One region of the Photobacterium panuliri genome, then DNA from elsewhere that is predicted to be linked to it. Evidence: predicted binding sites of a transcription regulator. Region 1 holds the regulator's gene; each other region holds the start of a gene.

What was found. Region 1 encodes CRP, which controls carbon source genes, mostly activating them, when cyclic AMP is high. Its sites were predicted from a motif close to TGTGANNNNNNTCACA; they were not measured.
Region 2: a site for CRP is predicted at 2,152-2,167, ahead of typA (translational GTPase TypA). Genes of this name have one in related genera too.
Region 3: a site for CRP is predicted at 5,423-5,438, ahead of mlc (sugar metabolism global transcriptional regulator Mlc). Genes of this name have one in related genera too.
Region 4: a site for CRP is predicted at 3,965-3,980, ahead of ACSF8X_RS10140 (CidA/LrgA family protein). Genes of this name have one in related genera too.

Annotation. Positions count from the first base shown of each region.
Region 1 is NZ_CP197192.1:134,161-141,700, reverse strand. It holds gene ACSF8X_RS00770 (aspartate aminotransferase family protein) at 1-54, shown strand, start outside; gene astA (arginine N-succinyltransferase) at 162-1,172, shown strand; gene astD (succinylglutamate-semialdehyde dehydrogenase) at 1,183-2,658, shown strand; gene ACSF8X_RS00755 (DUF1338 domain-containing protein) at 2,738-3,532, shown strand; gene ACSF8X_RS00750 (hypothetical protein) at 3,556-3,738, opposite strand; gene crp (cAMP-activated global transcriptional regulator CRP) at 3,919-4,551, opposite strand; gene ACSF8X_RS00740 (OsmC family protein) at 4,815-5,219, shown strand; gene ACSF8X_RS00735 (phosphoribulokinase) at 5,321-6,190, opposite strand; gene ACSF8X_RS00730 (YheU family protein) at 6,314-6,532, opposite strand; gene ACSF8X_RS00725 (hydrolase) at 6,640-7,540, opposite strand, start outside.
Region 2 is NZ_CP197192.1:511,564-519,103, reverse strand. It holds gene ACSF8X_RS02590 (AAA family ATPase) at 1-103, opposite strand, end outside; gene typA (translational GTPase TypA) at 219-2,051, opposite strand; gene glnA (glutamate--ammonia ligase) at 2,522-3,931, shown strand; gene ACSF8X_RS02575 (DUF4124 domain-containing protein) at 4,054-4,638, shown strand; gene glnL (nitrogen regulation protein NR(II)) at 4,749-5,807, shown strand; gene glnG (nitrogen regulation protein NR(I)) at 5,858-7,273, shown strand; gene add (adenosine deaminase) at 7,441-7,540, shown strand, end outside.
Region 3 is NZ_CP197192.1:1,729,030-1,736,569, forward strand. It holds gene asnS (asparagine--tRNA ligase) at 1-1,277, opposite strand, end outside; gene ACSF8X_RS08090 (hydrogenase expression protein HypA) at 1,526-4,381, opposite strand; gene queE (7-carboxy-7-deazaguanine synthase QueE) at 4,583-5,251, opposite strand; gene mlc (sugar metabolism global transcriptional regulator Mlc) at 5,522-6,736, shown strand; gene ACSF8X_RS08105 (LON peptidase substrate-binding domain-containing protein) at 6,991-7,540, opposite strand, start outside.
Region 4 is NZ_CP197192.1:2,185,804-2,193,343, reverse strand. It holds gene ACSF8X_RS10160 (TAXI family TRAP transporter solute-binding subunit) at 1-647, opposite strand, end outside; gene ACSF8X_RS10155 (DMT family transporter) at 763-1,647, opposite strand; gene cdd (cytidine deaminase) at 1,800-2,687, opposite strand; gene ACSF8X_RS10145 (CidB/LrgB family autolysis modulator) at 2,900-3,577, opposite strand; gene ACSF8X_RS10140 (CidA/LrgA family protein) at 3,577-3,918, opposite strand; gene ACSF8X_RS10135 (winged helix-turn-helix domain-containing protein) at 4,061-4,603, opposite strand; gene sbcB (exodeoxyribonuclease I) at 4,935-6,356, opposite strand; gene ACSF8X_RS10125 (Arm DNA-binding domain-containing protein) at 6,559-7,149, shown strand; gene ACSF8X_RS10120 (hypothetical protein) at 7,209-7,463, shown strand.

The sequences.
Region 1 (7,540 bases):
GACTGCGGGATGACCCGCTTCGAGCAGGCCGTCGCCAAGCTTTACTTATCGTGAGAATCGTTGGCTAGTCGATACTGCGGCCGGTTGTGCCGCAGGGGCCCGGTTAGGCCGGGAGGGTATGAGGGACAGCTTGCGCTGCTATAGCATTAGGAGGGAGTTCGATGCTGGTTATACGTCCGATTACAATGGCTGATTTGCCTGCGCTTTTGGCCTGTGCCGAGGAGTCCGGCCACGGGTTTACATCGCTTCCGGTCAACGAGGAGATTTTGGCTGGTCGAATAGCCCATTCCGAGGAGAGCTTTGCCAAATCGGTATCTACGCCGGGGACGGAAGGCTATCTTATGGTCGCCGAGGATACCAAGACCGGCGAGGTGGCCGGCACAACGGCTATCGAGGCGGCAATAGGGCTCGACAATCCGTTTTATACCTATCACCTCAGTACCGTCGTTCATTCGTCGCGCCGGCTCAATGTCCATAATGTCGTCAAGGTCCTGACTTTTGGCAATGATTACACCGGGGTCAGTGAGCTTTGCACTCTGTTCCTTCGCTCGCAATGGCGCGAGGGGCTCAATGGCAGGTTGCTGTCGAAATGCCGTTTTCTGATGATGGCGCAGCATTCGGCCCGTTTCGACAAGACGGTGATCGCCGAAATGCGGGGTGTCTCCGACGATGACGGCAACTCGCCGTTCTGGGACTGGCTCAAGGAGCATTTCTTCTCGATAGACTTCACTCTGGCCGATTACCTGACGGGGATTGGCAAAAAAGGGTTTATTGCCGACTTGATGCCCAAGCTGCCGATCTACGTCAACCTGCTTAGCCCCGAGGCGCAGGCGGTGATTGGCCACGTCCATGAAAAGACCCGCCCGGCACTCCACCTGCTCGAGCAAGAGGGATTTACCTGCCGTGGTTATGTCGACATCTTCGACGCGGGCCCGACCGTGGAGTGCGATATTCGCAATATAGAGTCGGTTCGCCACTCCCGTCTATGCCGGGTGGAGATCGGCCAGCCGCAAGGCGGTATTGATGCCATTGTTGCCAATACGTCATTTGAGGGATTCCGGGCGGTGGCTGGTGAGGTGGATGTTTTGCGTGATGCGGCCGTGGTGACAATTGAGATGGCCGAGGCCCTGCAGGTTAAGCAGGGCGATCTGGTTCGTCTGATTACCCAGTAAGGAGAAAAGTATGTCCCAATGGAACGAAGGACGTTTATGGATTGCGGGCCAATGGCTGGATGGCCGCGGCGAGACGCTGGCTTCTTTTAATCCCTATACCGGAGAGTCGATTTGGCAAGGGGCGGCGGCAAGTGTGGAGCAGGTTGAGCTGGCCGTTGCCGCTGCGCGCGAGGCATTCCCTTCTTGGCGTAGGCTGAACTTGGAAAACCGTCAGGAAATCGTGGAGTGCTTTGGCCGTTTGGTGACGGAGCACAGCGAGGCGTTGGCAGAGGTGATTGCCGAGGAAACGGGTAAGCCCTTGTGGGAAACCCGTACTGAGGTGTCGGCGATGGCGGGCAAGGTGGCGGTTTCGCTGCGTGCCTACCATGAACGTACCGGCAGTACGCGGCGTGATATCGCAGGTGGGCAGGCTGTCCTGCGTCACCGGCCGTTGGGGGTAATGGCGGTATTCGGGCCGTATAATTTCCCCGGCCACCTGCCGAACGGCCATATTATCCCGGCCCTGCTGGCCGGTAATACGGTGGTTTTCAAGCCCTCAGAGCTTACCCCGAAGGTGGCTGAACGGGTCATGCGGCTGTGGCAGTTGGCGGGGCTGCCTGATGGGGTGATCAATTTGGTACAGGGGGCAAGGCCGGTTGGCGAGGCCCTGGCGGCCAGCCGTGGTATCGACGGGCTGTTGTTTACCGGCAGTGCCCATACTGGCCACCTGTTGCACCGCCAGTTTGCCGGCCAGCCAGGCAAGATGCTGGCGTTGGAAATGGGGGGCAACAATCCGTTGGTTGTCTCTGAATTTTGTGGCGAGCTCGATGCCACTGTCTACACTATTATTCAGTCGGCCTTTCTCAGTGCCGGGCAGCGTTGCACTTGTGCTCGCCGCCTTTATCTTCCTCGTGGGGAGGTCGGTGATGCCCTGCTTGAGCGGCTGGTCGCTGTCGCGTCCCAGTTGCGGGTTGGCGGGCCGTTTGATCATCCGGCGCCGTTTATGGGGCCGCAGATTTCCGATCAGGCTGCCGATGCGATTGTCCGTACCCAGTCCGATCTTGAGAATTTGGGGGGCAAAACCCTGCTACGTTCAACCCGCGGGCAAGGGGCGGTTGTGACGCCGGGTATTATCGATGTGAGTGCTATTGCCACCCTGCCTGATGAGGAATACTTCGGCCCGCTGTTGCAAGTTGCCCGTTATCGTAATTTGGCCGATGCCGTCACTATGGCCAATGACACCCGTTATGGGTTGTCTGCCGGTTTGATATCGACGGACGACGGCGAATGGCAGTATTTTGTCGAGCATATCCGGGCCGGGATCGTTAACCGCAACCGGCCGTTGACTGGGGCGAGTGGCGATGCGCCGTTTGGTGGCCCCGGCGCATCTGGCAATCTGCGTCCCAGTGCCTACTATGCCGCCGACTATTGTGCCTATCCGATGGCTACGCTTGAGGGCGGGCAGGCAGAATTGCCCGACAAGTTGGCGCCGGGTATCGTTTTTTAGAGTGCGTTCTGTAACCAGCGCGAGTTACCACGAGAGCGTTGATTCCCCTCGAACCGACTAGCGTGAGGATATCATCATCATGGAAAGGGTAGAGCAACTGTTTAATGGGCTGTGGCAGGACTATGTCACACGCCTTTGTCCCTCGGCATTGCAGATCCACGATCTGCTAGCCGAGGAGGAGCCGCTGCATAACGATCACATTGCCCTACGAACGTTCAATTTACCGATGGTGGGCCTTGACCGTTTGGCTGCTCCCTTCATTGCGATTGGCTACCAACCCAAGGGGCGTTACCGTTTCGAGGGCAAGAAACTCTACGCCGAGCATTTCGAGCATCCCAACCCGCTGGCTCCCAAGGTGTTTATCAGCGAGCTGATGGTGGGGCAGTTCAGCTCGTTGTTCCAGCAGACGGTACGAGAGCTGGTGGCCCAGATGCCGGAGACGTCCTTGCGTGATCCGGCCTTCCTATATGGCGGACGGCAGTGGGAGCTGGACTTTGCCACTTATGAGTTGCTGCTGGCAGAGAGTGAGTATGGCGGTTGGCTGGCTGCCCATGGCTTTGGCGCCAACCATTTCACGGTGAGCCTCAACCATCTCGAGCAGTTCACTGAGGTACGGGAGGTCAATCACCTGCTACGTCACAATGGCTTTGTGATTAACGAGGCTGGCGGGGATGTAAAGGGCAGTGCCAAGGTGATGCTTGAACAATCGTCCACGATGGCCGACCGGGTCGTGGTTGGGTTCAGTGATGGAACCTATGCTATCCCCGGAGGCTTTTACGAATTTGCCAAGCGTTATCCTGATGAGGATGGTGAGCTGTTCTCTGGTTTTGTCGAGGCATCTGCCGACAAAATTTTCGAGAGTACTCACCAATAGATCACCGTGATTGTCCGCGTTGTTCAGTGGCTGATGTTATCGAGGGGAGGCAGATCATAGCCGTGGCTGCTATGGCGTGGCGGCTCTTGTTGTTCTAGGTAGTGTCTGCTGCCGCTAAAGCCGGTCAATTCGACGGTTGTCGGTAGCGGGGCAATCACGGCAGGGCTAAAAGTGGTATGGTGCGGGGAGAAACGCTCGATATCCATATCTTAATCTCCGGTCAATGTTGTATAAGCGCAAATTCCATATGCGCAATGTAGCACTTGTTGGGCAGGATTCAAGTGAAAAAATAGTGAAAATTATTGCAAACTTATTCGCTATAGCGATTTTTTATTTGCAGCCATAAAAAAAGCCGCTAGTGCGGCTTTTTTCAATTATGGTGGCTATCAGCGTGTACCGTAGACAACGATAGTCTTGCCGTGGGCAGAAATCAGGTTCTGCTCTTCCAGCATCTTGAGGATGCGGCCAACGGTTTCACGCGAGCAGCCAACGATTTGGCCGATTTCCTGACGAGTGATCTTGATCTGCATGCCGTCTGGGTGCGTCATTGCATCCGGTTGCTTGGCAAGGTTCAGCAAGGTTTGTGCGATACGGCCGGTTACATCCAAGAAGGCAAGGTCGCCAACTTTCTGGCTGGTTACCTGCAGGCGACGAGCCATCTGAGCAGACAGGCGCATCAGGATATCCGGATTTACTTGGATTAGCTGGCGGAATTTCTTGAATGAAATTTCAGCAACTTCGCACGGAGTCTTCGCACGTACCCAAGCGGTACGCTCCTGGCCTTCCTCGAACAGACCAAGTTCACCGATAAAGTCGCCCTGGTTTAGGTAAGACAGGATCATTTCTTTGCCTTCTTCATCCTTGATCAGGACGGCAACAGAACCTTTTACAATGTAGTAGAGGGTTTCTGCTTTCTCGCCAGCATGGATCAAAGTACTCTTTGAAGGGTATTTATGAATGTGACAATGGGAAAGAAACCACTCTAGAGTTGGATCTGTTTGAGGTTTACCTGGAACCATATTACTAACTTCCTCTGCGTTTAATGCCCAACAACGACGTCCCTATAATTCAAGGCTGGGCCTCTTGTTCGTCGTTTAGGATATTCAGTCACCTGCCGGGCTGCAAGTCAACTTGAATAATTAGCTCAGAGTTTATCTTTTTTCGGCGCGTATTTCTTGATATTGATCTATCGGAAATGGCCATTTTCTAGTCATAAGTGTGCACATGATCACACAGTTGCCAGATAGTGCCAAAACCCCCTGTTTGTAGTAAGGAGAACACGATGCAATCGCGAGTGAAATGGGTCGAGAATATGACCTTTTTAGGCCAGTCAAATTCGGGCCATAGCGTGGTAATGGACGGTAATGGTGGCGAAAAAGCCCCGAGTCCGATGGAACTGGTATTGATGGCTGCCGGAGGTTGCAGTTCAGTGGATGTGGTGGACGGCCTGAAGTCAGCCGGTCAGAAAATCACGGCGTGCGAGGCGCAGATCAGCTCGGTCCGGCGCGATCAGGCACCCCGCCTGTTCACCACGGTGAACTTGCACTTTGTGGTTACCGGTGTGGGGCTCGACAGTGCCATCGTGGCCGAGACGGTTGCCAATTCGCTGGAGAAGTACTGCTCGGTTTGCCTGATGCTAGGGGAAGGGGTCGAGATGACCCATTCCTACGAGGTTGTCGAGGCGTGATCGCCTGAACGTGGTGGCCTTTGTGCCGCCACGTTGTTTTGCCCAACTGTTGTGTTGCTAGTCCCTTCCTGTGCTCTGGGCGATCGCCCTTATCCCTTGTACTACCCAATCTTTCCTGTATCGATCAGTTTTTGGATCAGCGGCCTCATGATTAACTCCATCGCAAAGCTCATCTTGCCGCCGGGTACCACCAGATTGTTGTGGCGAGACATAAACGAGCCTTGGATCATTGCCAGCAGGTACGGGAAGTCGACGTTTTTGATCCCACGGAAACGGATCACCACGAAGCTCTCGTCGAGGCTCGGAATGGCCTTGGCACTGAACGGGTTGGAGGTATCGACGGTCGGCACCCGTTGGAAATTGATATGGGTGCGCGAGAACTGAGGAGTGATGTAGTTGAGGTAGTCGTCCATCGAGCGGACGATAGATTCCATCACCGCCTCGCGGGAATGGCCACGATCCCGGGTATCACGGACGATTTTCTGAATCCACTCGAGGTTGACGATCGGTACCATGCCGATGAGTAAGTCGACGTGCTGAGCGGCGTTGACATCGCCGTCGACCACCCCGCCGTGGAGCCCTTCGTAGAACAGTACATCGGTATTTTCGGGGAGATCTTGCCAAGGCGTGAAGGTGCCCGGCATCTGGTTATAGGGAACGGCCTCGTCGAAGGTATGCAGGTAGCGGCGGAATTTGCCGCTGCCATCGTTGCCGTACTGTTCGAAGAAGCCGGCCAGCAGCGGAAAGTCATTGGCCTGGGGGCCGAAATAGCTGATATGGCGTCCCTGCTCTTTGGCTTTGCGGATCTCGACGTCCATTTCCGGGCGGGTGAAGCGGTGGAAGCTGTCCCCCTCAAGCCAGGCGGCATTGATACCCATCATGTTGAACATTTTGCGGAAGGCTTCGGAGGTGGTCGAGGTGCCCGCACCGGACGATCCGGTAACTGCAATAATCGGATGTTTTGCAGACATGACAAACCCTGTCGTTAACATTATTGGAAAGAGTTATTAACAGGGCGCGGGGGTTAGGTCAAGCGGAGGCGTCAAAAATGCCAACAGCCTCCGCCCAATTTTCTCATTATGGGAGAGCGCGCTTCAGTGGCCCATTTGATGGCGGAGTTTGATATCTACTGTTTCATGGAGCTCGGAGAAGACAATCACGGCATCGCCGCTGCGGAGCTGGGCCCGGACATGGTCGACCTTTTCCTCGAGGCTGAGCTCGCGCTCGCCGTAGTCGGTTCCCTCGCGCAGGACGAAGTGCTCGATAAGGTTAGTTAGGGTGTCTGGGTCAATATCTTGCCAGGGGATGATCATAGGACGCTACCTAAAGGGGGGAAAGCCGTATCTTGCCGGAAGCCCCGCCTATTGGCAATGCTGTTACTTGCCTGCGCTTGCCATGTCTATCCGCCAGCAGGACTGGGCTAGCGGCGGTTCAGGATTTGGCTGAACCATTCGGGAACAGTCGTTTCCAGCCATAGCGCAGGCTTGTGCCAACTGCCAGACACAAAACCGACATGGCCGCCGTTGTCGACCAGATCATAGTGGATGTGCGGCGGAAGGGGATGAGACGGGATCACAGCCCCTGTCATGAACGGGTCATCCTTGGCATGGATAACCCGCAGCGGGGTTGTGATCTCTGTAAGCCGCGCTAACCCGCTGCAGCGCCGATAGTAGTCATTGGCACCGTCAAAGCCGTGCAGCGGCGCGGTAACCTGTTCGTCGAACTGCCACAGGGTGCGAATGTGCCTTGCTTGCTCCTGACCGAGGGGCATAGCTTCGGGCTGGGTGCTAATCTTGCGGTCGAGGGTACGTTTCATCGAGCTAAGCAGGTATAGCTGGTAGATCTTGGAGAACCCCTGCTGGATCCGCGTCGAGCAGGCAGCGAGATCAAGCGGTGGCGAGATCACCTGTGCGGCGAGGAGATCACTCTGCTCTTGGGACTCAGCCAGATAGTTGACCAGCATGTTGCCCCCGAGCGAAACGCCCACCGCCATGAAAGGCTGGGTCGGGAGTTGCTGGCGCAGCCACCGGAGAAAAAAGCGGGCGTCGTCGGTCTCGCCGGAATGGTAGCTCCTAGGAAGGCGGTTGATTTCGCCACTGCAGCCGCGGAAATGCATCATCACCCCGAGCCAGCCCTGTTGAGCGGCAGCATGGAGCAGGCCGTTGGCATAGGGGCTGTGAAAGCTGCCCTCGAGGCCGTGGAACAGGATCATGACCGGTTGGTTCTGGTGGCAGCTGTCAGGCTGTGCGGTCCAGGCTAAATCCAGGAAGTCACCGTCTGGCGTATCAAGGCGTTGGGTGATGGGCTCGAACAACGGTGAG
Region 2 (7,540 bases), 380 kb from region 1:
TTCGCGACGCCTCGGGAAACGTCCGGTAGCCCCGTTCGGCCAGTGCCGCCAGCAAGGTGGTCTTCCCCGCCCCCGGCCCGCCAGTAATAATCATAGGTTGCATCATCCCTTCCCCCATCTTTCATGTTATGCCAGCACACTTTTCCCAACGCCAGATACAACAATCCCCCCATGGTCAGACCGATGGGGGGATTGAATTAACGGCAATCAGTCAGCAATTACTTTGCTGTACGGCTTGCACGCTTACGATCGTTCTCAGTAAGAAGCTTCTTACGGATACGGATGCTTTCTGGTGTTACTTCTACTAGCTCGTCGTCATCGATGAACTCAAGTGCTTGCTCTAGCGTGTACTTGATTGCTGGAGAAAGAACCTGTGCTTCGTCAGTACCAGATGCACGAACGTTAGTCAGCTGCTTGCCTTTCAGACAGTTAACAGTCAGGTCGTTAGAACGGTTGTGAATACCGATGATCTGACCTTCGTAAACTTCGTCTGCGTGCTCGGTGAACAGACGGCCACGCTCCTGCAGGTTGAACAGAGCGTAAGTCAGAGCTTTACCCGTTGCGTTAGAGATCAACACACCGTTGTTACGCTGACCGATGTTACCGCCCTTGTGAGGACCGTAGTGGTCAAACGTATGGTACAGAAGGCCAGAACCTGAAGTCAGGGTCATGAACTCAGTCTGGAAGCCGATCAGGCCACGAGAAGGCATCATGAAGTCCATGCGAACACGGCCCTTGCCATCTGGTGCCATGTCAGTCATCTCACCCTTACGCAGGCCGATGTTTTCCATGATACCGCCCTGATGCTCTTCCATCACGTCGATAGTTACCGTTTCAAACGGTTCCATCAGATCGCCATTCTCATCACGCTTGATGATAACTTCTGGACGAGATACCGCTAGCTCGAAGCCTTCACGACGCATGTTTTCGATCAGGATAGACAGGTGAAGCTCACCACGGCCTGATACGCGGAATTTGTCTGGGTCTTCAGTTTCTTCAACGCGCAGTGCAACGTTGTGTACCAGTTCTTTCTGCAGACGCTCAAGGATGTTACGAGAAGTAACGAACTTACCTTCTTTACCCGCGAACGGAGAAGTGTTCACCTGGAATGTCATGGTTACTGTTGGTTCGTCAACAGTCAGTGCAGGCAGGGCTTCTGGAGTGTTAACGTCACAGATAGTGTCAGAGATCTTAAGCTCGCCAAGACCAGTGATCGCGATGATGTCACCCGCAGTTGCTTTCTCAACGTCGTGACGCTCAAGGCCTAGGTAGCCAAGAACAGTACCTACTTTGCCGTTACGCTTCTTGCCGTCAGCACCAACAACACAAACCTGCTGGTTAGGAACAACAGAACCGCGAGTTACACGGCCAACACCGATAACGCCTACGTATGAGCTGTAGTCTAGCTGAGAGATCTGCATCTGCAGGGCACCGTCAACGTCAACGTCTGGTGCAGCTACGTTGTCAACGATAGCCTGGAACAATGGTTCCATGTTCTCGCCAGTTTCGCCTTCTTCCAGAGTTGCCCAGCCGTTTAGTGCTGATGCGTAAACCACTTGGAAGTCCAGCTGTTCGTCAGTTGCACCTAGGTTGTCGAATAGGTCGAATACCTGATCCATTACCCACTCAGGGCGTGCACCTGGACGGTCGATCTTGTTGATTACTACGATTGGCTTCAGGCCGTGTGCGAACGCTTTCTGTGTTACGAAACGCGTCTGAGGCATCGGGCCGTCAACGGCGTCAACGATCAGAAGAACAGAGTCAACCATTGACATGATACGTTCAACTTCGCCACCGAAGTCGGCGTGTCCTGGGGTGTCAACGATGTTGATGCGGTAATCATTCCAGTTAATTGCTGTGTTCTTAGCAAGAATGGTAATACCACGCTCTTTTTCGATATCGTTGGAATCCATTACGCGTTCTTCAACTTCACCGCGAGACTCTAACGTGCCAGACTGCTGAAGCAGCTTGTCAACCAGGGTGGTCTTACCGTGGTCAACGTGCGCAATAATTGCGATATTTCTTAGTTTATCGATCTGTGGATTTGACATGGATTCACATTCACTCAGAACATGCAGCGACCGGATGACGCTACGTGGTTAAAAAAACGGCTCATAATCTAACAGATTTTACGCCAAAACCCACCTATTATGTGATTTATATCACCGCATTTTTATCTATACCCGAGAATACAAGCCCTAAGCTGAGACCCAAACGGCCATATTGGCGCGCTCTGGGCCGCCCTGCGACCGGTTATCCATTGACAATATGCCACTCTGGGCTATGTTAGATACGCACACAAAACATGTGAAAACCCCATCAACGCACCATATTGGTGCAACATCTCACCAAGTTAGTGCACGAAAATGGAGTTTTAGTGCCTCTTTGCAGCAAGAATGCGCTGTTTTGGGGCTTTAAAAAGTTGGCACACTTCTCGCAAAGACCATTAGCAATACGAGCGACAGCAGCTCGACACCTAATTTGCGGCCAGTTGCCCAATTAACACCGGAGGTTACTCAAGATGTCAGTAGAAAACGTACTTGCGCTGATTCAGGAAAACGAAGTTAAGTTTGTCGACCTACGCTTTACCGATACCAAAGGTAAAGAGCAGCACATTTCTATCCCTTCCCACCAGATCGATGCTGATTTCTTCGAAGAGGGCAAGATGTTTGACGGCTCTTCTGTTGCTGGCTGGAAGGGCATCAACGAATCAGACATGGTGATGATGCCTGATGCGGCAAGCGCGGTGCTAGACCCATTCACCGAAGATGCCACGCTCAATATCCGCTGTGACATCCTTGAACCAGCCACTATGCAAGGCTACGACCGCGATCCTCGCTCTATCGCCAAGCGTGCCGAAGATTTCATGCGTGCGACCGGCATTGCCGATACCGTGCTGGTAGGCCCAGAGCCAGAGTTCTTCCTATTCGACGACGTGAAGTTCGCAACAGACATGTCAGGCTCTTTCTTCAAAATCGACGACGTAGAAGCAGCCTGGAATACCGGTTCTGATTTCGAAGGCGGCAACAAGGGCCACCGCCCGGGCGTGAAAGGCGGTTACTTCCCTGTCGCGCCAGTTGATTCCTCACAAGACATCCGCTCTGCGATGTGTCTGATTATGGAAGAGATGGGCCTTGTGGTCGAAGCCCACCACCACGAAGTGGCAACCGCGGGCCAGAACGAGATCGCAACGCGCTTCAACACCCTGACCAGCAAAGCCGACGAAATCCAAATCTACAAATACGTGGTGCACAACGTAGCACACGCCTTCGGCAAAACGGCAACCTTCATGCCAAAACCACTGGTTGGTGACAACGGCTCAGGCATGCACGTCCACCAGTCTCTGGCAAAAGACGGCGTAAACCTGTTTGCAGGCGACAAGTACGGCGGCCTGTCAGAAATGGCACTGTACTACATCGGCGGTATCATCAAGCACGCACGTGCCATCAACGCCTTTGCCAACCCGTCAACCAACTCGTACAAGCGTCTGGTACCGGGCTTTGAAGCACCGGTTATGCTGGCCTACTCAGCCCGCAACCGCTCTGCCTCTATCCGTATCCCGGTAGTACCAAGCCCGAAAGCACGCCGTATCGAAGTGCGCTTCCCGGATCCTGCTGCCAACCCTTACTTGGCATTTGCAGCCATGCTGATGGCGGGCCTTGACGGCATCCAGAACAAGATCCACCCAGGCGAGGCGATGGATAAAGATCTGTACGACCTACCGGCAGAAGAAGCGGCAGAAATTCCAAAAGTGGCAGAGTCACTGCAAGGCGCCCTACAGGCTCTGGATGATGACCGCGAATTCCTGACCACGGGCGGCGTTTTCTCTGACGATTTCATCGATTCTTATATCGCCCTGAAATCTCAGGATGTTGAGCGAATCAACATGACTACGCACCCATTGGAGTTCGAGCTGTACTACTCAGTGTAAGTAACTGCAAAAGCGTTCTCACCGAACTTCTAGGCCGGCCTCACATGCCGGCCTTCTTTTTATTGCGACCGCTAGCCATCGTGACAACAATAAAACCATGGCACATTACTTACCCAACGATTATGAAACGACCCGTCACATCCTTGGCCCTCGTCACCCTCTTCGGCTCACTATCCGCACCAGTTTTGGCTGAATCGACCCTCTATTCGTGGGAAGACGAAAACGGCGTCGTCCACTTCACAGACCAACCACAACCCGATGCCCAACCCCTGATCATCAAGGCGCCCAAGATCCAAACACCGCCGCCTACCACGGAGCCGGCCGCTCAGGGAGACCAACCCATTGCCACGCAGCAGCCCACCGCAACCAGCGATGAGCAAGAGGCCGTCAAGCCAGAAGTCACCCTCGTTAGCCCCAGCCACGAGGCGACCCTGCGCGACAACAGCGGCAATATTACCGTGGTAGCCAGCAGCCCCCTCAAGCTCAATAAGGGCCACTCCGTCCAACTACGCATCGATGACCAGATCTTCGGCCGGCCCCAAACCCAGTTACGCTGGCAACTCACCAATATCGACCGAGGCAGCCACACCCTTCAGGTCGATTTGCTCAAGTACGGCAAGGTTATTGCATCATCAGAGAAAATCACTGTTTACCTGCACCGTGCCCGCGTCAACCAACACGTACGACCCGCACCGAGCCCGAAATAGCAAAGCGCGGCACTTTTTCGTTCACGATACCAGGCAGACAGGCTACACTTGATTGCACCAAGTTGGTGCACTTCCAGTTCACTGCACCATGATGAACTGCCAAGACAAGGATGGTAATTGTGACCGATGCATTCTCACCGCTGATTTTGGACAATCTGGTTACGGCCGTGGTCTTGCTCGACGAAGGGTTGGCGATCCGCTACGTTAACCCGGCAGCGGAGCAACTGCTCTCATTTAGCAAGCGTCGGCTCAACGATACCCGCTTTCCCGACCTTCTCCAGCACAGCTCGATAGACCTCGGGCTGATCCAGCAAACACTGCAAAGCGGACAGGGGTTGGCCGATAGCGACGTCACACTGGTGATCGACGGCCGCCACCATATTCTGGAACTCAGTGCCAGTCCCCTGTCATACCAGCGCGAATTGCTGATCCTGCTCGAGCTCAAGCCCATCGACCAGCAACGCCGGATCAGTCAGGAATTGAGCCAACATGCCCAACAGCAAGCTGCCAAGGAACTGGTTCGCGGCCTTGCCCACGAGATAAAAAACCCGCTTGGCGGACTGCGCGGGGCAGCCCAATTGCTGGAAAAAACCCTGCCCGACCCGAGCTACCACGAATATACCCAGATGATCATCGAACAAGCCGATCGGCTGCGTAATCTGGTCGACCGCCTACTTGGCCCGCAGCGCCCCGGCAGCCGCTGCGAAAGCAATATTCATCTAGTGATGGAAAAGGTCCGCCAGCTCGTCAATCTCGATAGCGGCCCGCACATCCAACTCCACCGCGACTATGATCCCAGCCTGCCTGACTTCACGATGGATCCGGACCAGCTCGAACAGGCCATCCTCAATATCGTCAGCAACGCGGCACAGGCCCTTGAAGCACACGGCGGCGGCAACATCACCCTCAAGACCCGTACGGCACACCAGACCATGATCCACGGTCGGCGCTTCAGGGTGGCGGCGAAAATTGACATTATCGACGATGGCCCCGGGATCCCGAGTGATATCCAAGACACCCTGTTCTACCCCATGGTGACAGGGCGCGAGGGCGGAACCGGACTCGGGTTGTCTATCGCCCAGAACCTGATCGATCAACACCAAGGTAAAATCGAAGTGATCAGCTGGCCGGGACACACCCAATTCACCTTGTATCTACCGATAAAATAACAATACGTTCAGTGCCGCTGCCAAGCGGCCAGCTAGCAAGAGGATTCCCTATGAGCAAAGGACTTATCTGGGTTGTTGATGATGACAGCTCTATCCGCTGGGTACTGGAAAAAACCCTGACCGCAGCCGGTTTGAAATGCGATACCTTTGCCAACGCCGACAGCGTACTGGAGGCGCTGGAACGTAGCGTGCCCGACGTCTTGGTCTCAGATATCCGGATGCCGGGCACCGATGGCCTGGCTCTGCTGCGCAACCTCCAGACCGGCTATCCGACTCTGCCCGTCATCATCATGACTGCCCATTCCGATCTCGACGCCGCCGTCAACGCCTATCAGGAAGGTGCTTTCGAGTACCTGCCAAAGCCATTCGATATCGACGAGGCCGTCAGTCTGGTCGAGCGTGCTGTGACCCACAGCCAAGAGCAGAAGAGGCAGCAACAGCCTGAAGAGCTGGCCCCCAATGCGCCGGAAATCATCGGTGAGGCCCCGGCCATGCAAGAGGTCTTCCGCGCCATCGGTCGGCTGTCGCGATCATCGATTTCGGTCCTGATCAACGGCGAGTCGGGGACAGGCAAGGAACTGGTCGCCCACGCCCTCCACCGCCACAGCCCGCGCAGCCACAAGGAATTTATCGCCCTCAACATGGCCGCCATCCCCAAGGATCTAATCGAATCCGAGCTGTTCGGCCATGAAAAGGGCGCGTTCACGGGGGCCAACAATGTTCGTCAGGGGCGCTTCGAGCAAGCCAACGGCGGGACCCTGTTCCTCGACGAGATCGGCGATATGCCGCTCGATATCCAAACCCGCTTGCTCCGAGTGTTGGCCGACGGCCAGTTTTACCGGGTTGGCGGCCACGCCCCGGTTCAAGTCGATGTGCGGATCATCGCCGCCACCCACCAGAACCTAGAACGGCTTGTGGCAAACGGGGACTTCCGCGAAGATTTGTTCCACCGCCTCAATGTCATCCGGGTCCACCTACCGGCCCTCAAAGACCGCCGGCAGGACATCCCCCAGCTCACCCGCCACTTCCTTCAACGGGCAGCTGACGAACTAGGGGTTGAAATGAAAAGCCTCCACCCAGACAGCGAAGAAGTCCTAAGCCAACTCGACTGGCCGGGCAATGTCCGCCAGCTGGAAAACACCTGCCGCTGGCTGACGGTGATGGCCAGCGGCAAGGAAATCCTACCCGCCGACCTACCAGCGGAATTGCTGTCCCCGTCGGATACCGACAGAAACAAGCAGGGCGAGGGCCACTGGCACGACGCACTCGAGAAATGGGCTCGCGACAACCTCAAGCAGGGAAACCAAAACCTGCTCAGCGAAGCCCTGCCCGAGTTCGAGAAAGTGCTTCTCAAGGCGGCCCTCGATTTCACCCACGGCCATAAGCAAGAAGCCGCCCGCCTGCTCGGCTGGGGCCGCAATACCCTGACCCGCAAGCTAAAAGAGCTCAACATCAGCGCCAACTGACCTTCCCCGCCCCTTGCCCTGCAAGGGGCGGCCCCAAGGATCAACAGAATTGGTAAGCATCAACAGAGTTTCTTCCCGCATCGACAATAAGCCCGCTTATCTATAATGATTGTCACACATGACTTGCGTATACTGATGCACCAGTTTTACATGGGATACCGATAATTATGATTACCAAGCAGCTTCCTTTAACTGATCTCCACCGTCACCTTGATGGCAACATTCGCATCCAGACCATCCTTGAACTTGGCCAGCAATTCGGCATGG
Region 3 (7,540 bases), 1.6 Mb from region 1:
TAACGGCGCAGATCGCGGTACCAGTTCATGTGCTCAGGGTCGATACCCATTTCGCGCATACGTGCGTCTAGGATATCCAGACGCTCTTCACGCTGAGAACCACCGATGATTTCACCAATGCCGGGTGCTAGTACGTCCATCGCAGCAACAGTCTTGCCGTCGTCGTTCATGCGCATGTAGAAGGCTTTGATATCTTTCGGGTAGTTCTTAACGATTACCGGTGCCTTGAAGTGTTCTTCTGCGAGGTAACGCTCGTGCTCAGAAGACATGTCGATGCCCCACTCAACTGGGAATTCGAATTCGCGGCCAGAATCAAGAAGGATCTGGATTGCGTCAGTGTAGTCAACCTGAGCAAAATCAGATGAAACGAACTGCTCTAGACGAGTGATCGCTTGCTTGTCGATACGCTGTGCGAAGAACTCAAGGTCATCGCGGCGCTCTTCAAGAACAGCTTTGAATACATACTTCAGCATGTCTTCTGCCAGCTTGGCTACGTCATCTAGCTCTGCAAACGCAACTTCAGGCTCTACCATCCAGAACTCTGCTAGGTGGCGGCTTGTGTTTGAGTTTTCAGCACGGAAAGTTGGACCGAAAGTGTATACCTTGCTTAGTGCACAAGCGTAAGCTTCAGCGTTCAGCTGACCAGAAACGGTTAGGAACGTTTCTTTGCCGAAGAAGTCTTCGTTGTAGTCAACGTTGCCTGCGTCAGTACGAGGTAGGTTTTCCATGTCTAGCGTAGAAACGCGGAACATTTCGCCGGCACCTTCACAGTCAGAGGCTGTGATAAGAGGTGCAGATACCCAGAAGTAACCCTGCTCGTGGTAGAAGCGGTGGATTGCCTGAGACAAGCAGTTACGTACACGGGCAACAGCACCGATAACGTTAGTGCGAGGGCGAAGGTGAGCCACTTCACGTAGGTATTCGATAGAGTGGCGAGTTTTCGCCATTGGGTATGTGTCAGCATCTTCAACCCAGCCAACAACTTTAACGTCAGTTGCTGCTAGTTCGAAATCCTGACCCTGTGCAGGCGACTCAACGATTTTACCAGTGACCTCAACAGAGCAACCAGTCGTCAGCTTAAGGACTTCTTCCTGGTAATTATTCAACTCATTAGGGACCACGGCCTGAATCGGGTCGAAACAAGAGCCGTCATAAATGGCAAGGAAAGAGATTCCAGCTTTGGAATCACGACGTGAGCGAATCCAGCCGCGAACAGTTACTTCACTGTCAACCGCTAGCTTACCGCTCAGTACGTCTTTTACAGGCGCGTAAGTCATGTGTAAATTATTCTCCGTTAAGGCACTTCATTACTGTCTTAGGGACTCATTCCCCAAAGACAGAGTCCAAACCACCAATATTACCTGTCTGGCGTTCAGCATCAAGCTTTGTAATAGCTTGAAAACAGAAATAGGTCAACAAATGATGCTTATCCGGTTGTTTGCTGTTCAATAAGTGTTCGCTGTGCTGTTGTGCGAGCCCTGAAAGGAACAACCCGCTATGTGCGGGTTGTTGGATTTTGCTTTGTTTATGGAGCGGGTGTCTCGGGGAGATAAGCGCATGTTTTGCCATCATTGAGAATCGTACCTGCATCGGGACCGGTGTCTTCTTCAACAGGTGGCGTGTTTTCGCTTGTTCCATCGCCGCTCGTCCCATCCCCCTCTGAAGCGGGTGTTTCTTCTGCTGGAGGAGCTTCTATGGGGGTAACATCGGGCACATCGGCCGCATCAATTAAGGTTATGATATCACTCCATATTTCCCCTTCATTGCTGCTATAGGCTAATGCTTCGTCGGTTTGCCAGCGGGTTTGGTGGTTGAAGGCTTTGATGGCTAAGCGCAATCCATCGGTATCGGTGATTTGCAATCGTTCGTTCATTGAGCCGTCCAGCGCTTCGTAGTACAGCGTCCCGTCATCTTCCAGTCGCCATTTGATTTCGAAGTTGAAGCCACAGCCATCTGAGTCGATATAACGGCCAAGGAAGAAGTCACCGGAAAAATCGTCACTTAACTTCAAGTAGCGAGAGCTGTCGTTGGCAAAGGTGAGTGCTTTGTCATCAGAGCGTTCTCCCGTTTGGCCAACTAACAGGGTTTCTGTAAAGCGAGGATCTCGATCGAACCAGATCTGTTTGCAGTTGGCTGCGGCATTGGTGTAATCCGTCAAGGTTTGTGTGGTTACGGGGGTTGTGGTATCCGGATCCCAGCCTGAATCGGCGATCGCACAGCTAGCTAGTTGATCCGCGGCATAATAACGCACCATGACATTGTCAATGGCATCAAGGGGGGCATCGCTACCGGTTTCAAGGTGGCGATATTGCTTAAATGCCAGTAGACGTTGGTCGTAGTCTCGGCTCGTGAGCGCCCAGCGGTTATAGTTGCCATTCTCGTTGGTGTCGGGAGTCAGGGTTAGGTATCCCTCGTCGCCTAATGACCAGCTGCGACTGCCCGTTTCGAGTTCGGTATGGCGGTATTGTTCCCATTGGTTATTGTCGCGTAGGATTTGAGCGCTGATTTCACCATCAGGGCTGATTTGAACCCAGTGGCGGTCAAGTAGGTTATCAAGGGCTGATGTTGTTAGCCTCTCATCACCACCACATTCGGTAACGGCATTGAGATAAAGATCGGAATTGGCATTGCCCGTATTGCCAAATTCACAGTTGCCGAAAGGCGGGAGATTGTCACGGCTGGTTGCCGCGAAGATTTGCTCTTTGGCGTCAATGTCAAAACCTGAGAAGTTGAACTCTTCGCCGTCAAGCAGGACTTCTCCGATATGGACAAAATCTCTATCAGCAACAAGAAACAGTTTTTGGCTGTTAAATTGGTAATTGTCAGAGAGCTGGCGAATGATATCGGGAATATCAAAGCGAATGAGTTGCTGGCCGAATGCGCTTGTCGACGCCCATACCCCATAGCTCTGGATCGTCCATTCATCGGCGGCGATATTGCTCCAGTAACGTACGGTGAAGAACCCGTCATCGATGAGCTCCACGACGATATTGTCACTGAGCTTGAAGCCGTTGACTGAATCAATCTCAGCACCGACATCTTCCAGCGGCGTGATCACTTCATCCAAAGTGACATAGTCGATATCCGGTTGGGCGTAAGGGGAGATCCGGCATTCGTCTTGGCCATTGGTGTTGTCACATAGCAGATATGTTTCATTTTCTGGTCGCCAAGTAAAGTAGAACCCAGAGGATCCGGCACTAAATTGCGCATCGGGTTTGATGTAGCGGGTTATGTAATGATTATCCTTGCTCGATAGAAAATCGTGAATTCGCTTGCCCTCCAGAGGGTAAACGCCGGCGGATAACCGGATGCCTGCCTCATCCTCTTTATCCAAGGCCGCATCGGTCAAAACCGCTGATTGGCGAGTGATTGCCACGACCTTGAGGTAGTTGAACATCCCGGTCCAGCCTTCGTTAGTCAGGACCTGCAATTGGATATCGTCGGTAGAGAAGGATGTGGAGTTACTGAAGTATGTGAAAAACTCGGCAAGGGAAATGGCTTGATTGCCGTCCTTGTTCCAGCGGAATTCGTTTACCGTTGTCTCAGCACCGTCATAAAGGGTTTGGTCGGCATGAATACCGACGGCGGCATTGCTGTTCTCGGTGCTGATTTGCCAATAGCCGTCACTCAATATGGCCTGAATGTCCGCTTCGGTTGCGGCTTGCTCGGTAAAGAAGCGCTCAATTCGGCCATCGATCATGGTGTTAACCAGCGAGAGCTGCATCAGATCTTTGAGTGTTAGGCCTTGTAGCCCTAATTTGGGAAAAAGTGTATCTCGGATGTCCGTTGCGATGGTATTGATATCTTGATATGCGAAGAGCACTTTGCCTTGTGGTGCCTCGATAAAAACGTCTTCGAATACTCCCCAGTTGCCGATTTGCGCCACGCGCTTAGCGAGGGCGAAGTAGGCAAGGGATGACTCAAGAGTAATGCTCAGTCGTTCTGTTGCCAGAGGGGTGATATAGAGACCTTCTGGCAGGGTTTCACCTAGGGTGATTTCAGGTACGCCTTTCACATCAAGTAGCAGGACGGCATTGATTCTGGGACGCGTACCAGCCTCGAGGGTGTAAATGCCATCGCCGGTTGTTGACCACTGGCTAATCTCAATCGTATCGGCAATAAGCCCTTTATCATCGAGCCAAACAGCTGTGAAATTCTGTTCAGTAAGGGTTCTTACAGCATCGGCGTAGGCTGGCTGTAATAGATTGGACTGAAAGGCGATGGTGTCCATATTTGCCGGAAGATCAACCGAGACGGTGAATTGGGTACGGGTGGGAGCGGGTTCAGCCGCGGTTGGGGTTGTGGTGTTTCCGCTATCGCCGCAGGCAGTCAATAGAAGGCTCACCGCTGCCCATAGGCAACACCCTAGATAATTGCGCATAATTTTCCCCTCAGTGCCTGAGAAAAAGTGTATCGAATCCGAGCTGTCCCCATTGACTCCTTCGAGGCAGTAGCATCGGTAATAGGTTTTTGATTGAGTATAGTGATGGGGAGGAGGGCGATTGCCGGAATTGAAAATGGTCTTGAGGATAATGCAGCCGTCTTGTTGTTAAGACGGCTGCCGGAGAATCAGGGCAGGAAGTTAGGCAATAGCCAGGTATTTGTGTGTTTGGATAGACAGGCGCCAGTTGCGTTTGATGCAGGTTTCGATGCACAACTCGGTCGCGCGTGGTTTTTGGCTGATAGGCTGAAGGGCGATGTTGACCTTGGGTTTGAGGTTTTTTCCGGCAAGCAGGGCATCCAGTTGCTCGATGTCTTTTTCAGTACCGACTGGATGTTTGATTTCATCTGCTCGCGCCAAAGCGCTGGCCAATACTGGCAATTTGCCCTTCATATTGATTTTGGGTGAGACGGTGACCCAGGTATCTGCGGTTGCGAGGATCTCGGATGTCCCGCTGGTTTCGATCTGACAATGGAATCCAGCGTTCTCGAGAGCCGTGGTAAGCGGTATCAAATCATAGATACAAGGCTCGCCACCAGTAATAACAACATGTTTTGCGGTATATTTTTGATCTTGAAGTAGTTTAACGACGCCATCTGCATCTAGCTCACACCATAGTGGTGAATCGCCTCGTTTGGCCATCACCGTTTCAATAGTGGTCTGATCTTGCGGTTCGGCACTCCACGTTTGTTTCGTATCGCACCATGAACACCCGACAGGGCAAATTTGCAAACGTACGAAAATGGCGGGCATGCCAGTGAATACGCCTTCACCTTGAATGGTTTCAAATACTTCGTTAATTTTGTACACCGCTAACCTCGTGGTGGTAAAAGATTGACTGCGGATTATACCAGCTAGAGCTAACGATGGTATCGGGATCCGTGTTGAGGCTCCCATAAATTTTATTGCTGAAATAAGCAGCCGCATAATTATGGATTTATGTTACAGAGAGCAAATTTTCCTAAATATTTCATATTTCCCTGTGACAGCTATCACGTAGCAAAAAACTTTGGCTTCACAATTAGTTCGCAAAGTAAAAAAATTCGTTAGCAATTACTTTTATTTTTTCAGGAGTTTGGCATGTACGTCGCCCAGCCCGGTCATATTGATCATATTAAAAGAAATAATGCTGGCAGCGTGTACAAGCTAATTGACCAGTATGCTCCAATTTCACGCATCGAACTGTCGAAGCGCAGCCAATTGGCTCCTGCCAGTATCACCAAGATCACTCGGGAATTGATAGAAGCGCATTTGATCAAAGAGACAGCGATTCAAGAATCGTCGAACCGAGGCCGTCCCGCGATAGGTCTGGTTCCTGCCAATGAAGGATGGCAGTTTTTGTCGATGCGTTTGGGTCGTGGTTATATGACCATTGCCTTGCATGAACAGGGAGGGGATATATTGGTCGAGGAGCGACAGAATCTTGATGTTCTTCATCAAGACGAAGTGCTGAAGAAACTGATAGAAGAAATCCACTCTTTCTTTGCCCGCCATGTTAGCGAGCTTGATCGAATCACCGCTATAGCCGTATCACTTCCGGGTCTTGTGAATGCCGAGACGGGAGTGGTATTGCAGATGCCTTATTACGAAGTGCATAACCTAGAGCTTGGCCCTGCTATTCATGATGCGACGGGGTTGCCGGTATTTATCGGGAACGATACCCGCTCATGGGCCTTGGCCGAAAAACTATTTGGTAATTCACGGGATGTGGCCAACTCGCTGCTTGTTTCGATTCACCACGGTGTAGGTGCTGGTATCGTGCTGGATAATATGGTCTTGTCGGGCAGAATGGGCAATGTCGGTGAATTAGGCCATATTCAGATTAAGCCGTATGGCAAACGTTGTTTTTGTGGCAATCATGGTTGCTTGGAAACGGTGGCGAGCTTGAAGGCGGTTATCGAGCAAGTGGAGTTGAGACTTCGTGAGGGGCATCCCTCAAGCCTGCATGGCAAGGTGCTGACCATCGAGGGTATTTGTGATGCTGCCGTATCTGGAGACACTCTGGCAAGGCAGATCATCGTTGAGCTTGGCCACCACCTTGGTCAGGCCATTGCGATTATGGTTAATTTGTTCAATCCTGACAAGGTACTGATTGGAGGCGAATTTAATCGCGCTAAATCAGTGCTGTATCCTGCGATTATGGAATGTATCCGTACTCAGTCATTACCGCTGTACAATAAGGGGTTAGTAATTGAGCAAAGTTGCTTCTACACCCAAGCCACTATGCCGGGGGCTGCTTTGGTTAAGCAGGCGATGTACGACGGCCATTTGTTGATGAAATTGATTGAAGGCTAATTAGATGTTGGTGGTTTACTCAAATATTCCAAGAGAGACAGTTGATTAAAATAAGGCGATAAATTTGTCTTGTTCATGAGCGCTTAGGTATGCTATATGCGATTTTATTTGTGCTTTCTGATTGTCTATTCGAAAAATATGAATTTATTTTAGAGTAAATATATATTGTTTTGGACACGGAACTCTCGAATTAAACAATAAAATATCAATAAGTCTTTGTTAAAAAACACATCCACAGACATTAAATGCTTTTGCTACAGATCTTTTTTTAGTTGCTCATCTATCACATTATGAAGAAATGAGAGTGCAGCACGATGATCACTGCGGCTCATGAACCATTGCTTTTGGTTGGTCTCTAGAGGGAGTAATTCCAACCAGCGCTGGCATACCCATGTCATGTCATTGTAATCGGGGATTGGGTATTGCGCGGCATGCTCAGGATATTCATCGAACAGGGCTTTCAGGCTGTTTGATATATCTCTGTCGACAAACTTAATGTCAGCCGGTGTCCAGTTGGTTAACATAGTGATATCACCAAACCGCAATCCGTCGTCTTCCTTCCAATGTCTGTTGATTACAAATTTTTCGATACCCTTGACCGTGATACCTAAGAGTCCATCAGGCAATTTTTCAAAATCGGTGATGATTGCCCGGGTACCAAAGTGACATAGATTAGTGTCATCTTTCATGCAGAGCCCAAAGCCATCGCTGGATGCCATGGCTAATTTCACAAGGCGAGTGTAGCGGGGTTCAAAAATTCGTAGTTTGCTGACGCCGCCGGGCAGCAGGTAAATCTGTAATGGA
Region 4 (7,540 bases), 1.5 Mb from region 1:
ACAATCACGCTGTTGCAGGCGCTGGTGGCTTCTTTGATAGCCCCGCTGGGGTGACCAACGGTATAAACGATGGCATCGATTTTGTTATCGCACAGGGCGCGTGATTGCTCTGATGCCTTGAGCTCACTGACTTGAGAGAAATCTTTTTCTGTCCATCCCATCGTTTTCATCAGCACTTCCATTGTTCCCCGTTGCCCAGAGCCGGGGTTGCCGATATTCACCCGCTTGCCTTTCAAATCAGAAAAGGTTTTGATCCCGCTATCTGCGCGCGCTACGACGGTAAAGGGTTCGGGGTGAAGAGAGAATACGGCGCGCAGCGACTTGAATGGACCTTTGTCGGCAAACAGGCTTGTACCGTTGTAGGCGTGGTATTGCCAGTCGGATTGCGCGATCCCCATATCAAGTTCATTGGCCCGAATGTTATTGATGTTGTAGATCGAGCCACCGGTCGACTCCACTGAGCAGCGTATACCATGAGCTTTCCGGCCGTTGTTGACTAATCGGCAAATGGCTCCGCCTGTGGGGTAATAGACCCCGGTGACACCGCCAGTGCCGATGGTCATGAATGATTGAGACCAAGCAGGCTGTGAGAGTATTCCGACGGAGGCAAAAAGCAAAGCAGCAGCAAACGTGCGGAGAAGCCACATAGTAACCTCGCAGTAAGGTGTCAAAGTTGAGAGTGTAGCTGTTTGGTCGAGGGGATGTTGTCGTGAGGATAAGACGCCCCCCGTTGGGTGGGGAGCGTGGAATAAAAATAATAGCTTAGCTGATCTTGGGCTTTTTGCTTTCCCACTGGGTGATGAAGGCAACAGACAAAATGATAATCGCTGCACCAAGCCACAAGCGACCTGGTGGAACCCAGCCGAATACCAGCCAGCCCGCCAGCACATTAAGGGGCAGCTTGGCATGGTCAAATGGCTGAACAAATGAGGCGTCAGCCACGGCATAGGCTTTGGCAATTGCCCACTGTGCCAAGGCCGTGAGCAAGCCCGCTGCAATGAGTAGCCCCCAGCCCAACTCGCCTTGTGGTAGAACAAAATCAGGCAGTGCCAAGAAAATGTTGAACGGGGTGATCAGAATAAGCAGGTACACCACAATGGTTGTTGGTGAATCATGTGCTGACATCTTCTTAACCATCAGCGAGTAACCGGCCCAGAAGAAAGCAGCACCGACAGGTAGCAGGGTGGCCCAAGTAAAGCCATCTGACCAAGGTTCAAGAATGATCATCGCCCCGATAAAACCGGTCAAGGTCGCGATCCAGCGGGCTGTACCGACTTTCTCTTTAAGAAGTAGGCCTGAACCAATGGTGGCAAACAGTGGTGATGTCATCAGCAGGGCGATGCCTTGCCAGATGGGTACCGGATAGGCCAGTGCCCAGAGCCAGAGCTGAATACCAATTACCGACAGGAAAACCCGAAAACAGTGCATCCCGAAATGGTTGGTACGTAGCGCATTGCGAAGCCCCAGAGTGCGTAGCCAAGGGAAAATAGCAATAAGTGCAATGAAATACTGGATCAGTGCAACAGTGGTGGATGGTAAACCGAGATTGATACTGACATATTGGGCGAGACTATTGACGATGGCAAAGGCCAGCCCGGCAGTGAGCATCCAGCTCGCTCCGTGGAGCGGGTTGTGTTGATGTGACATGAAAAGCATTCTTTATAGTAAAACTCGAAAAATCATACTCCTGCTTTGTACTATCACAAACAGCTTTCGTGACAGCGTGACTTGGCAGGTATAAAAAAACCGCCTATTGGCGGTTTTTTTAGCGAAATTGTCAGCGTAAATCCATTGATGGCTTAAGCCGCCACATAGGTTAGCGGAATATCTGGGTTTAGCGCTTCAAGGGTGGCCTGAGTGTTGGACAGGTGGCTGATTGTGCTATCTGCTTTTTCAACCAGTGCTGCTTCTTCAAGTTCTGACAGGGCATAGCCAGCCATGTTCATGTTGATCAATGCAACTTGTAGTGGAGGCAGGCTAGGGTTGAATGCCGCGTTCTCGGCATACATACCAGCGAAGATACGGCCGTCTTTCGCTTTAACGGCCACGCCGCTGAAGTTCTTGGTATATGGAGCATGGGCACGGTTAGCTGCACTGCAGGCTTCCTGTACCAACGATTCGGTCGCTTCGGTGGTCATACCGTGATTAACCTGAGTCATCAGTGCATCGCTAATGTTTAGATCCGCAGGGCCAAAAGATTCAGGTAGGTATTCTTGTAGTGTTTTTGCCGCACGTTCAGGCAACTGCACAATTAGCTCTTTCGCTGTTGTCAATTCGTTCATGAACTGACGGCAGTGACCGCATGGGCTGTAGTTGATGGTGATATCACGGATGCCTGTTTCACCTTTTACCCAAGCGTGGCTGATAGCAGATTGCTCGGCATGGACGGAATGAGAGAGGCAGGTACCAACAAATTCCATGTTAGCACCGAAATACAATGTACCAGAATGGCCGCGAGCAATTGCACCAACAAAGAAGTTTGAAATAGGTGCAACAGAATAGGCTGCGGCAAGAGGAAGTAGGGCAACACGAAGTTCACTGTCTGTCATTTGTGTTTTGGCCATTAGTTGCTCGAACACGTCAGAACTTAGGGTTGCATCAAAATTATCGGCTGTCACAACGGGTTTAAGTGCTGCTGCCAAATCTACAGGTAAAGCGCCTAAAGCATCCATTACTTTAGTGTGCATGAGTGAATACTCCGTCTTGTGTATGGAGAAACATTGTAGGCTGCTTGCTAAGAATCTTGTGTGATCTACATCACACAAATATCCTTGTTGTTGCAGTCATTACACTTATGGGAGTCGGGTCACACAACAAATAAAAACCTAGCTTAATAAAATCAGTACATTAGGTTTGTATTCGATTACCTGCACATTTGGCAACATTCATAGACCAAGGGTTAGCCAAACAGATACATGATCACGGGCAATAGTAAAGGGGCCAGAATAGAAGTGATAACCCCACAGATAACCAGAGCCAGAGAACTAAATGCACCTTCTTGGAAATCTTCTTCGGCTGCCTTGGCTGTACCGAGTGCGTGAGAGACCGTTCCCATGGTTAATCCTTTGGCAATGGGTGCCTCAATACGTAATAGCCTAAATAGAGGATAGCCTAATACCGCGCCGAATAACCCGGCAATAATCACCATGATAGCTGCCACAGAAGGAACGCCGCCCACTTGCTCCGCAACGGCCATTGCAATCGGTGTAGTGACCGATTTTGGCAAAATAGAGGCGGTAAGCTGGCTGTCTGCCCTCATCATTACGGCAATACCGGCCCCAGTGACCATCGACAAGATGCTGCCGATCAGGCAAACCGAAAAAATGACCTTCCACTTTTGTCGAATTTGGCTGAGTTGTTCGTAAAGCGGGAATGCCAAGGCAACCACTGCTGGTTCGAGCAGGGCATTGATCCATTTGTTTTGTTCAAAATAGGTTTCGTAAGGTACTTTTAACCATATCAACAGGGGAATGATTACCAAAAGGCTAATCAACAAAGGGTTGACGATAGGGTTCTGTAACCGCTGTGCAATGTAGCGGGCTGTATAGAAGACAACCAGCGTTGTAACGAGCCAGATCATTGCTTTTCCTTATAGTGGGTTGCGATACCCAATGCGGCAAATACCACCAAGCTGCTGCCAAGGGTGCTTAAGAGGATGATCAGGGTATTGGCCTGAAGCAAATCGAGATAGTTCATCAGTCCGACTCCGACAGGTACGAACAGCAACGCCATATGGCGGATCAATAAGTGACAGCCGGGCATTGCCCAATTTGCAGGGAGCAATCCCATAGAGAGGATAGTGAACAAGATCAGCATGCCGATGATACTGCCGGGGATCGCAAGACCAGTGAGGAACTGAATGCCTTTCCCTGCCATGAGGCATGCAAAGATGATGAGGAAAGAACGTAGGTAAGCCATAAACCCTTCATGATTAGCGTAGGATTGATTTATCATACAAAATAAATGTGATCAAAACCACACTTTATTGGCGGTTAAATTCGCGAAAAAATGGCGTTTAAATCCTTGGTTGCGGCGTTATGGTGAGGCTGCGGGTAGGTATTCAGTTGAATGAGGCGTAGATAACGGCAGCACCGGCAATAGTGAGGATCACCACAGATATTTTATGCATGATGCTATGGTTAACGATGTTTTCTGCTGGAGACTTTTTGGGAGAGGTCGAGTTTGAGGGCGAGGTGGGTGAGACGGGTTTTGCGGGAAGTGCGTTAACGGTCTTGCTCTCATGGATAATTCGGCAGGTTTTCACCGGCAGCGGAACCCGAAAACCATAGTGGCGGATCACATCGATAGGAATAACCACCTTGTTGCCGCGTGTTAGCTTTTGTTGCAGAGAATGGCACAGCGTATTGAGATCATACTGGTTATTGTGGTCATCCTCGTAAGGATCGATTTGAGTGAAGGTTTTGTGATACAGCGGCTCGGCATTAATCACCTCGCCAGCACTTAAGCATAAGGTTTCCAACAGACGTGACTCATGCACAGTAAGCGAAGTTTCGGTTTTGTCGTTCCATATCAACAAGCGCATGTCGGGTACAAAGTCGACATGGGTAAAGCGAAAACAGCGGGTCAGTGTTTTTGTCGTCATGGTTTCCACTCAAAACAACTATGTAGTTGTGCAGTAAGAGATGCGAACCAGCCAAAGAGCTTCCATGCCGACACGTTGTAAAAGTGCTTCGGTTCAATAGGCTACAAGTATTTATCCCACGCTATCCATGACCAATGACTGCTTGTGATTGGCATTGTTGATAAATAACTTGATTAGATAAAGTGTGAAAGGGGGCGTCTGTTTTTGCAACTTGCGCTATGGTGAATGTGTCTCAGAAAAAAGCCCCAAAGCGCTTGGTCGGCTTCGGGGCTCATATCATAATGACGGTTTAACTGATTTATAAACGGTTCAGTTGATATTTTTCTGCAACTTACACCAGTGTGGCCACGTAGTCGTATACCGCTTTTAGGATTTTCATCTTGCGCTCATCGCTTTGGTTGTCCATCGCTATGGCTTCAAGGTTCTGCATGTAGCGCGGCAGTTTCTCCTCGAAATAATCCTGGCAGTAATGCTTCCATTGCTGTTGCTCTTTGTAATCGAGCGTCATAGGGAAGTTGCGGGCACGGTAGCGGAACAGTAGCGGTTTGATGCGCTCATCGCTTACATTCAGTTCCAGCTTGCCCAGTTCTTCAGGCGGTGTCTGCAAGATAATGTTCATGGTGGCACGATCAGCATACGAGAAGAACCCGCTGTAAAGCATCGCATCAACATTGTTGTCGTTGTTGAACTCGCGCTCTTGGCTGTATATCGCCTGTAGTTTTTCGCGCACTTCTGGGTGTGCTTTCAATACAGCGAGGTTTTTCAGGCAAGCTTCACGGTCGATACCCAGACGGGCCGCATCTTCTGCGCGCAGGGTTTTCGCCGGGGCCAGTACCGGGCACTTGTTAAGGTGGATTAGCTTGAGCGGAACAGGTAACTCATCAGGGCCAAGGTCAATACGTTTGGTATACAGGCGCTCGCGCAGCTCATCAGCCGACAGCTCGATAAGCGGGGTAGGATCCATCGCAAGGTTAACCGCAATAACCGCATTCTTGTTTTCTGGATGCCATTCCATCGGCACAATCCAGCTGGTGTTGCCGCAATCAACACCGAACATGCCCGATACGTGCATTAGCGGGGTCAGGTTGACCACGTCGATAAGCTCTTGCAGCTTGCGCTTGTTGCGCAGGGTGAAGAAGTAGTCGAACAGTTTTGGCTGGTTTTGTTTGATTTGTTTCGCCAATTCGATAGTGGCATACACATCGGCCATTGCATCGTGGGCGTTGGCGTGTTCAATGCCGTTGGCTACCGAGAGCTTTTCCAGCTTAAAGCTTGGTTTGCCGTCTTCGTTGAGGGGCCACTCAAGCCCTTCTGGGCGCAGCGCATAGCAGGTACGCATGATATCGAGCAGATCCCAGCGCGAGTTGCCGTTTTGCCAGCTCCACGCGTAAGGGTCGATGAAATTACGGTACAGCGAATAGCGGGTGACTTCATCATCGAAGCGCACGTTGTTATAACCAATCACACAGGTATTGGGCTTAGATAACTCTGCATGAATAAGGGCCATGAATTCGTGTTCGGGCAAGCCTTTTTCATGGGCTTCCTGCGGGGTGATCCCCGTAATCAGGCATGCTTCCGGCGAGGGTAGATAGTCTACCGGCGGTTTGCAGTAAATCACCAAAGGCTCGCCAATGATGTTCATATCCATATCGGTGCGAACACCGGCAAACTGGCAAGGACGGTCAAGTGCCGGGTTGGCACCGAAGGTTTCGTAGTCTAGCCAAAACAATGTTGGTTCATTTGTGTCTTTCATCGTAATTTCCAGAAACCATTGAATCAGTATTAAGTGTTTGTTCTAACAATGGCTTTCAAATGCTATACTGTTCATATATACAGTAGTTAATTCCTGCGCAATAACGTTTGGGATTGGCATTTGCGTCCAAATCTGCGTCCAAAAGTACTGCGCCCTGCGTCCAAAACAGTGTCCATTCAAGGAACGAAAACAAGGTTTTAGTATGAGCATACTCGATCGGCAATTGAAGTTGATTTCAAAGCAAGAAACGTATGAGGGTCCAACAGAGCTCAACGATGGTGAAGGGCTTGTTGCTCGCATCTCATCTTCAGCTGTGATCACCTTCCAGTATCGCTGCCGATTCAACGGTAAAAACCTAAGAATCAAGATAGGTAAGTATCCCGCAACTTCATTGAAAGAGGCAAGGCGGAAACATAAAATCATGATGGAATTGAGGGAATCGGGCCGAAATCCAGAAATTGCCATGACTGGTGAACAAGATTTCGTCACATTCGACGACTGCGTGAATTACTGGTTGCGGCATTATGTGCCCAAACTGAAAAAAGGGACGCAAGAGCTCTACGGCTCCTTTGCCAAGAACTACTACTTAGGGGCGTTTCCTGATCGAAACGTAGAAACTATACCCGCAAGGGAATGGATGCAGTGGCTAGACGGCATTGCAGAAAACAAGCCCAAAACCGCCAATTCCATATTTGCCAACGTTCGTTCCTGCCTTAACTTCTGTAAAAGCAAATTCATTATAGATAGAACAGACTTAGACCGAATAAAGAAGCAGAATGTAGCTACAAACTAGCTAAATCACTATTGACGATGGTGTGTTTGTCCCACATGTAACTAAGGTAAATCGGAAAAATGATCACAGTTAAATTAAAGGAATTTCTCGTTCCAGATGGCGTAGAGCCTCAAGAGGTACTTGTTACATTTGATGTAATGGATATTGCTGAGCCAAGCGAACCAAATTACATAAAAGGTGGTCCAGTTTGTTATCAGGGGGTAGCTGACCAGTTTGGCCACATCCATGATGACATTATTAGTCCGGAGTCTTTTGTGCATATTGTGGGTTGTCTGGGCTACGAAGCTGATTTTTTGAATGATGGAATAGAGTAATAACATTACTTCTTATCGAATGTATTAAAGAAGTGCGTAAGCAAATCACCAAAGCAACAAGTCCGTTATAGAAATTT